Regions from separate parts of the Lysinibacillus sp. NPDC056220 genome, predicted to be linked through region 2. Evidence: riboswitches for the same ligand, from Rfam matches in the RefSeq annotation. Region 2 holds a riboswitch; the other holds the start of a gene.
What was found. A riboswitch is a leader RNA that binds a small molecule or an ion and turns the genes downstream of it on or off. The one in region 2 is predicted to bind FMN.
Positions count from the first base shown of each region.

Region 1: it holds a riboswitch for FMN, as region 2 does, so the genes downstream of both, ACOZBY_RS01355 (ECF transporter S component) here and ribE (riboflavin synthase) in region 2, are expected to answer to the same signal.

Region 1 covers NZ_JBMOXD010000001.1:272,862-277,173, reverse strand. Annotated here, with positions in the region: gene sigX (RNA polymerase sigma factor SigX) at 1-154, shown strand, start outside; gene ACOZBY_RS01360 (hypothetical protein) at 151-1,434, shown strand; FMN riboswitch at 1,588-1,775, shown strand; gene ACOZBY_RS01355 (ECF transporter S component) at 1,995-2,582, shown strand; gene ACOZBY_RS01350 (sodium-dependent transporter) at 2,764-4,110, shown strand; gene glnA (type I glutamate--ammonia ligase) at 4,311-4,312, shown strand, end outside.
Region 2 covers NZ_JBMOXD010000003.1:892,664-896,975, forward strand. Annotated here, with positions in the region: gene ACOZBY_RS14620 (spore germination protein) at 1-1,106, opposite strand, end outside; gene ribE (6,7-dimethyl-8-ribityllumazine synthase) at 1,257-1,724, opposite strand; gene ribB (3,4-dihydroxy-2-butanone-4-phosphate synthase) at 1,742-2,368, opposite strand; gene ribE (riboflavin synthase) at 2,386-3,024, opposite strand; FMN riboswitch at 3,205-3,330, opposite strand; FMN riboswitch at 3,448-3,573, opposite strand; partial or broken gene ACOZBY_RS14640 (transposase) at 3,802-4,292, opposite strand.

The DNA of each region.
Region 1 (4,312 bases), on a different contig from region 2:
TATTATGCGTTATTTCCAGGATTTATCGATAGCAGAAACGGCGCAAATACTTGATTGGACAGAAGCAAAGGTAAAAACAACCCAGCATCGAGCCATTAAATTTTTAAGGCAACAGCTACAGCCGATCAGAGAACAGGAGGCGAAACGGCAATGACACATAAGCCATTTGATGATGAGCAGCTTGAACATGTACTGAACAATGCCCCTAAGCTTTCTGACCACCGTTCGAAAGAAGATATATTAAATCGGTTAATGGCAGATGCTCGCTTGCAAGATAATATCCACCTTCAAGAAGCTATGCAAGAACCTATAGAAGATGAACCATCTCAACAGGAAGATCCTATCATTAAAAAGCCTGCGACAAAATCGAAGGTACGTAATATGCAGATTTTTATGAGTGTAGCCGCAGTCTTTGTGCTAACAATACTCGTTGGCACAGTATGGAAGAATAATCAAGGTGAACAAAAAGATCAAGCGAGTATGCCTGAAACAGCTCAGTATTCTACGATGCAAGAGGATTCAGCGGCAAAGGAAGCGGCAACGCAGGATGAAATGCTGGATTCCAAAAGTATTGTCGCGGAGCATGAGCGCATTTTATCTTTACGTACCTCTGTCTACGAGGAGGATGTAAAGGATGCTGTCGTTTTCCGTATTGGTTTGGCAGGACGCGATGCGGAAAGTGTTCCTATGACGTATGTTATCCCAAATGAACGTGTTGCTACTGATTTTGGAGGAGAGAAGCCTTCTACCTTACGGATGTATGAAAAGTATGCTCCGCAAATTGACGAGGAGGCTAAAGGGTTTACAGAGTATCATCCTTATAAAGGTGAGCTGAAGGAGAAGGATGATAAGCTCATCCATGTCTTGCCAAAGGAAAATGACTATGATGTTGCCTCTGCTACAGTTAATGAATACAAAGGCACAATGGAAGATACCTTCTCGGACTCTGAATATTCCGAAGTAGAAATACAAAATGAAGATGGAACACCCTATGAGTTTTCTCAAGAAGGTGAGCCAAATCAAGCGATGTCTTTAACTAATGCCAAGCGTTATAATTATTACTTGTACCAAGATACTAATGGTGCAGAATATTTATCACCAGATTTCCGTCAAACTTTTGAGACAGTTACAGAAGCACTTACACAGATGAAAAATAAAAATGATGATGTCTATACATCCGTTGTGCCTGAAAATGTGACATACACAGTCAAAGAACAAGAGGAAGGTGTAGTTGTTACCTTTGATATTCCGCTTGATTTAACATCTATGGAGCCAATACGAGCAACTCAATTAATTGAGGCCATGATGTTGACTGCTGCTAGCTTTAATCAGCAGCTACTTTTAGATAATGTTGTGCAAGAAAGCTGGGAAGGGTTTGATTTGAAGGGTTATTTACCAAAGCCAGTGGGACCAAATAAACAATTTTTACCATAGTCGAAGGAAGAATAAAAAAGAGAGGCATTCCCATATAGCGGGAATGCCTTTACTGTTTATAAAACATAGCAATTTAATCGGATTTTTTTGAGCAGAACTATTTACTTTTACTTCATAATTCATTATAGTAAAGCTGTAGTATAAAATAATATGATTCATCTTCGGGGCAGGGTGAAAATCCCGACCGGCGGTAATAGAGTGGTAAATCGCTAGTGAATTTATTCATTAGCTCGATTGATTTATTTTTAACTCTTCAGCCCGCGACCTGTGCGAATTTTCGCATGGCTGACTTGGTGGAATTCCAAGGCCGACAGTTAAAGTCTGGATGGGAGAAGATGAAGGTACGATCGTCATTCATTGTCATGAAATAAACTATGACCGAGCGCTTTTTTGTATGGTTTATTTAACGGTGCTCAAAAATTAGTTGATGAGGACGTTTATTCGTTATGCCTTTCTCCCTTATGCTTTATTAAACGCATAAGGGTTTTTTCATGAAACAATTGAAAGATCGTCACCTTTCTTCTTGCGAGATTGAATCAGCAAAGAGGAGAGAGCTTTCTATGAAGAAAAATGTCAAACTTCAATCGTTTATTACGATTGGCATGCTGAGCAGTATTTCGTTTTTATTAATGCTTTTTAATTTCCCAATTCCACCATTCCCAGCATTTTTAGAAGTGGATTTCAGTGATATGCCTGCCTTACTTGCAGCAATCACGATGGGACCTGTAGCTGGTATTTTAGTAGAGTTGTTTAAAAATGTGTTGGATTGGATTTTCTCAGGCACTCCAACAGGCGTTCCCGTAGGGCACATGGCTAATTTTGTAACAGGTATTTTATTTATATTGCCAGTAAGCTTTATTTTTAATCGCTTTAAAACAATTGCTGGTCTTGTTGGAGGTTTAGCAACGGGAACAGTTGTGATGGCAGTAGGAATGAGTATTTTAAACTATGCTGTATTTTTACCAATGTACACTTACTTTTTAGGAATGGAGCCTGTTGTAGGTGATTCACTATATAAAATGATTGTCGCTGGTATTTTACCATTTAATATTGTCAAAGGAATTTTATTAACGGGTATTATGGCGTTATTATTTACAACAATGCGTAAATGGATTGACCGCCAGCGTTCTATGTATATAACAAAATAAATTGTACTAAACCTCGAGTGAAGAACTCGAGGTTTTTTTGAGATGAAATGGTGGAAGGAAAATAGAAAAAGGTAATAGGTTGTCGAGATATCACTAGTTCTTTTTTAGTAATACCTAGTCGAGAACTCTATTTTCATGTAGAATTAGAGATGAGTTTAGAATGTTAGAGGAGTTTGAAGAGATGAGTGGAAAAAAAGGACAGTGGTCTAGTAAGTTAGGATTTATTTTAGCATCAGCGGGTGCTGCAATTGGACTAGGAGCGATTTGGAAGCTCCCGTATGTAACTGGGCAAAGTGGTGGAGGCGCGTTTTTCTTAATATTTGTGCTATTTACATTATTAATTGGGCTCCCGATGCTATTATCTGAATATATATTAGGGCGAGGTACGCAGTCTGAGGCAATCACTGCCTATAAAAAAATTGCTCCTACAAAGCAGGGGTGGGCATGGATTGGCCGAATGGGTGTTCTCGGATGTTTTTTATTACTAACATTTTATAGCGTTGTCGGGGGCTGGATTTTTATTTATAGTGGGCTAGGATTAACAGGTGCTGTCATTGACCCAGCTATTGATCCTGCAGAGCTATTTGGAAAAATAATTGGTACACCTTGGATTACGCTTGTAGGTTTAGCTTTGTTTACATTAGCAAATGTACTTGTTATTTCATTAGGAGTCCAAAATGGTATTGAAAAGGCAAATAAATGGATGATGCCATTGCTCTTTATTATGTTCATTGTCCTTGTGATACGTGCTGTCACATTAGATGGCGCCATGGAAGGGATAAAATTCTTTTTATGGCCTGATTTCTCGAATATTACAGGGAAATCTATATTAGAAGCTTTGGGGCAATCATTTTTTGGATTAGCAGTAGGATTTTCTTGTCTTGTTACATACAGTTCCTACCTCAAAAAAGATGTAAGTCTTCCGAATTCGGCAGGCTCCGTAGTTATGCTGACGGTACTGGTTTCATTTTTAGCCGGACTAGCCATTTTCCCGGTTGTTTTTGCTTTTGATTTAGAGCCGGCAGCTGGGCCGGGCTTATTATTTATGGTGCTACCAACAGCATTTAGCCAGATGCCGTTTGGGGAAGTATTTTTAGCGATGTTTTTATTATTGTTCTTATTTGCCACATTAACGTCTTCGTTTAGTTTATACGAGATTATTGTAGCGGCATTGATGGAAAATAGTCAAAAAACACGTCTTGTATGGACTTCATGTCTTGGTGTAGTCGTATTTCTCGCAGCCATTCCAGCATCCCTTTCCTCTAGCTTGTTAGCTGATGTATCGGTTTTTGGAAAGAACATATTTGATGCAACTGACTTTTTAGTATCAAACTTAATGCTACCATTGGGGAACTTGTTTATTGCTATTTTTATTGCCTATGTAGTGGATAAGGAATTTGTAAGAAGAGAACTGTTAATGGGAAGTCATATGGGACAGGGATATTATTCAGCCTACAGGTTGTTAATGTTGATTATAGTACCTGTTGTCATTCTGGTAGTGTTCGTTAATATGCTTTTACAATATTAAAAAATAAAATATAAATTAGGTGTATCCATTTAGTTAATGGGTATACCTTTTTTTATGTATCGAAAATCAAGATGAATATATTCTAAAAAAACGATGTTACAAAACCTTACATGAATGTTGCTAAATTTTAAAAAATAATGTATTTTTAAAACAGTCATAAAAAAGTTGTGTTAATTAAATTTACATTGGAGTGGTGGAAAAT
Region 2 (4,312 bases):
ACACCAGCTTTAATCGCAGCATCTCCAATGATTAATCCTCCAACAACACTGATTGAACCACTAATCGCACTAGGCAAACGCAAATTGGCCTCGCGAAACATTTCAAACATAAATAGCATCATCATTATTTCAAGTACTGTCGGAAATGGTAATCCCGTTCTTGACTCGACCACTGTCGCAAGAAGAAGATATGGAAGCTGTTCTTGATGATAGGTGGTTACGGCAAGCCAAAAACCAGGAAGTAACATACTAATCAGTATTCCAAATATTCGGAGCACCCGTTCCATTGAACTGACGATGATTGGATATTCATTGTCCTCAGCTGTTTTAAAGAGCAGCATAATATTGGCCGGAATAATCATGGCATACGAAACGCCATCGATCATTATTAGTATTCGTCCTCTCATTAATGCCTGAAGAGCAAAATCTGGTCTTCCCGTATAATCATGTCTAGGGAGAACTTTAGCCGTTTGTTCAATTGCCTCCATCAGCAAATCGCCATTAACGACAATATCTGTATCAATTTTTTGTAATTGTAAACGGATTTGTTCTAGCATATTCAAATTCACAATGTCTTCCATATATAACACAGCTACCGTTGTTTTAGAGCGTTGACCAATCTCTAATGTTTCTACACTAAATGAATTTGTAGGTAAACGTTTTCGTAGTAAAGCTATATTAATAAATACATCTTCAATAAAATCATCTCTTGGCCCTTTCACAACTAATTCAAGCGTTGTTTCCCCAGGCTCACGATTAGGTCTATTTGAAATATCACTGGAATAAATCAAGTGATCTTCCTCAAAATATAATAAGACGTGGCCTTTATAGACTCTTGTAATAATATCCTCTTTCTTCATGACCTTTTGTAAATAAGGAACATGAAGATGCTGTTCAATTAGTTCTTCTAACGTTTCATCAGAACCACTATTAAATAAGGATTGGACACGTTCGACTACAACGGTTTGAAGAAGTTCTTCGTCTATCATGGCGTCACAGGTTATCATATGGACGGTATGTTGCTGAAATTTATACTGTTGGAATATCACATCAGCAGAGCGTTGAAATAGTGATTTCAACATTTTCAAATTCATCATTTGTTCCATTGAAATACTTCTCATCTCCTACTGAGCCTGCTCAAATTTAGTACATTTATGAAAACTTGGACGTTTAATAAATATACTTAGGCATATTTTTCCCATGGATATAAAAATTATTCAAGCAACCAGTACGGTGATAACCTATTCAGTATGTTCTTAGCCAATCATTTTTTGTAGATTCGCCATCTCAATTGCCGATATTGCCGAATCATACCCTTTATTACCTGATTTTGTCCCCGCACGTTCAATCGCCTGTTCAATATTTTCTGTTGTAACAATACCGAAAATAACTGGCACATTGGTCGTTAACGATACATTTGCTATACCTTTTGCCGACTCATTACATACATAATCATAATGTGTTGTAGAACCGCGAATAACCGTTCCTAAACCAATAATCGCATCATATTTTTTTGTCTCTGCTAATTGTTTCGCAATAAAAGGCACCTCAAAAGCTCCAGGCACCCATGCAACATCAATAGATGCTTCATCAACACCATGTCGCTTTAACCCATCCATTGCTCCATCTAATAATTTGCTTGTAATAAACTCATTGAATCGACCTACAACTACTGCAATTTTTAAATCCGTTCCTATTAATTGTGCTTCAAATGTTTGACCCATTTTTTATAACTCCTTTGTTAGTAGTTTGTTGTTAATGTTTGGCTACGATAAGCGGCTAACGCCTCAATGGAAATCATTTTTAAACCATGATGTGCTGCATACTTTGTCAGTTCTTCAAAGCGCATCATGTGACCATCGTCTCCCATGATTTCACAAATCACCCCAGCAGGAATACTATGACAAAGCTTAGCTAAATCAATGGTCGCCTCCGTATGGCCTCTTCGCTCTAAGACACCGTTATCCTTTGCGATTAATGGAAAAATATGTCCTGGCCGACGAAAATCAGTGTTTTTTGCTTGAGACTTGATCATCTTTTGTATAGTGAAAGCCCGCTCAAAGGCACTAATCCCTGTTGTTGTTTCCACATGGTCGATACTTACGGTAAATGCTGTTTGATGGTTATCCGTATTAAGCTGAACCATTGGGTGCAGTTCTAGCTTATGTGCTAGCTCCTGCGAAATCGGCGTACAAATTAAACCTCTCCCATAAGTCGCCATAAAGTTAATCGTTTCAGGAGTGATATATTCAGCAAGTGCAAGAAGATCCCCCTCATTTTCCCGATCTTCATCATCCACCACGACAATCACTTTCCCTTGTTTTAAATCCTCTATGGCATCTTCAATTGCATGTAGCACTCTTGTCATCTCCTTATTATGTGATCTTAAAAACCATGCCGTGCCAAATAATCTCTTGTTATCATAGACTTGCCTTGCCCGTTCTTCAATTGGTTTACAATATACTTACCTACTAAATCTGTTTCAATATTGACGAATGCGCCAATTTTTTTCATGCCTAAAATTGTTTCCTTGTAAGTATGAGGAATCAGTGAAATAGTGACATAATTCGATTCAACATGAAAGATTGTTAAGCTTGTGCCATCAATCGTTATGGAGCCCTTTGGAATACAGAAACTTGTTAGTTCCTCAGACAATTCGATATCAATATAGACCGCGTTGGCGACTGGACGCTTTCGTAAAATTTTCCCAACTGCATCAACATGGCCAGCAACAAAATGACCACCAAATCGCCCGTTCGCAGGCATCGCACGCTCCAAATTAACCGGATCGCCTACTGCAAGCTGATGTAAATTTGTAGCTTTGACGGTTTCAGGCATGACATCCATCGTCAGCTCTTGATCCGTAAAATGGGTCACCGTTAAACAAACTCCATTGACGGCTATACTATCCCCTAGCCTTACATCTTCTGTAACTTTTAAAGAGTGAACAGTGATTTTCATACTGTTCTTATAGCTTTTCAAGGCTTTAATAGTGCCAATATCCTCTACAATACCTGTAAACATTTCTTCACCTGCTTTCACTCATTTACGTAGCTTTTATCCATTACTCTCGCTTTTCTATCCGTCTCCCTTCTGAAGCTTCTATAAAAAGAAAAACCCCTTTGACAAAGGGGTTTTGGGAGTATAAGACATCAATAAATAAGCCTACTTGGATATACATTTTTTCCATAGACTAGTATCTTATTTGTTCTTCTCCCATCCAGACTATCACTGTCGGTTTTGGATTTGCACCAAATCAGCTTGCGCTCACGGACTTTGAATAACTTCATCACCGCCGATTGGGAATTTCACCCTACCCCGAAGAACATCTTCTATTCAATTGATTGGCTAAATAAAAAACTTCCCTACAAGTTTGCGGGAAGTAGTGTAATAAATGCATAATCAAATAGACCTTTTAAATTACATTGAATTTAAAAAGCTCGCACTTATACCCTTCTCCCATCCAGACTGTTACTGTCGGTTTTGGATTTGCACCAAATCAGCTTGCGCTCACGGACTTTGAATGACTTCATCACCGCCGATTGGGAATTTCACCCTACCCCGAAGGATCATTTTATTTAGCTAGTTCTTACGATAACACTATTTAATTATATTATCTATACTTCTGTCTGTATTTTTTAAAAAAGGTGCCACCCCTTACTATAGAGGTGGCTCAGACTGTAGACAAAAGTCATCGAGAAGTTTATTCTCGATGGCTTTTGTCATGTTTCTTTCTCTTTCATTTCTATATCTGGTAAATCATTGCTGTATCCAACATACTCTTCGAGCATAGAGGCTCTCTTAAGCTGTCTGCCACGTCCAAGTAGCTAGTTTCTTTAAATTCATGGCAGCAAAAGTAAGCATCGCCTGCATGGACCATTTTTTTAGACCTCTTAAGGTTGTCCATCGCATACCATGCTTTTCTTTTGCATCCGCAAAGACATGCTCAATCGTTTCTTTGCGCTTGGCATAAATTTGTTTGATGTCATAGGAATGGCGTAAATGTTCAGCTTCCTCCACATACGACTCCCAAATATGACGTTGAATGAGTTTTGATGATGCTTACTTTCTGTACATTGGGAAAGGCTTGGACACCTCGCACAAATCAAAGGATTCGATTTATATTGGCGATATCCTTCCTTCGTCGTTGTCGCATACTTCAATATCTGCCCTTGTTTCAAAGATAACAATAATAATGCCCGTCATATATACTCATGCTTTCGGAAGAATCCATCTTTCATTTTAGGACGTGTATATGGAAGAACAGGCAACATTTGATTCTCTAACAAATAAATATATAGTCTACATGGAG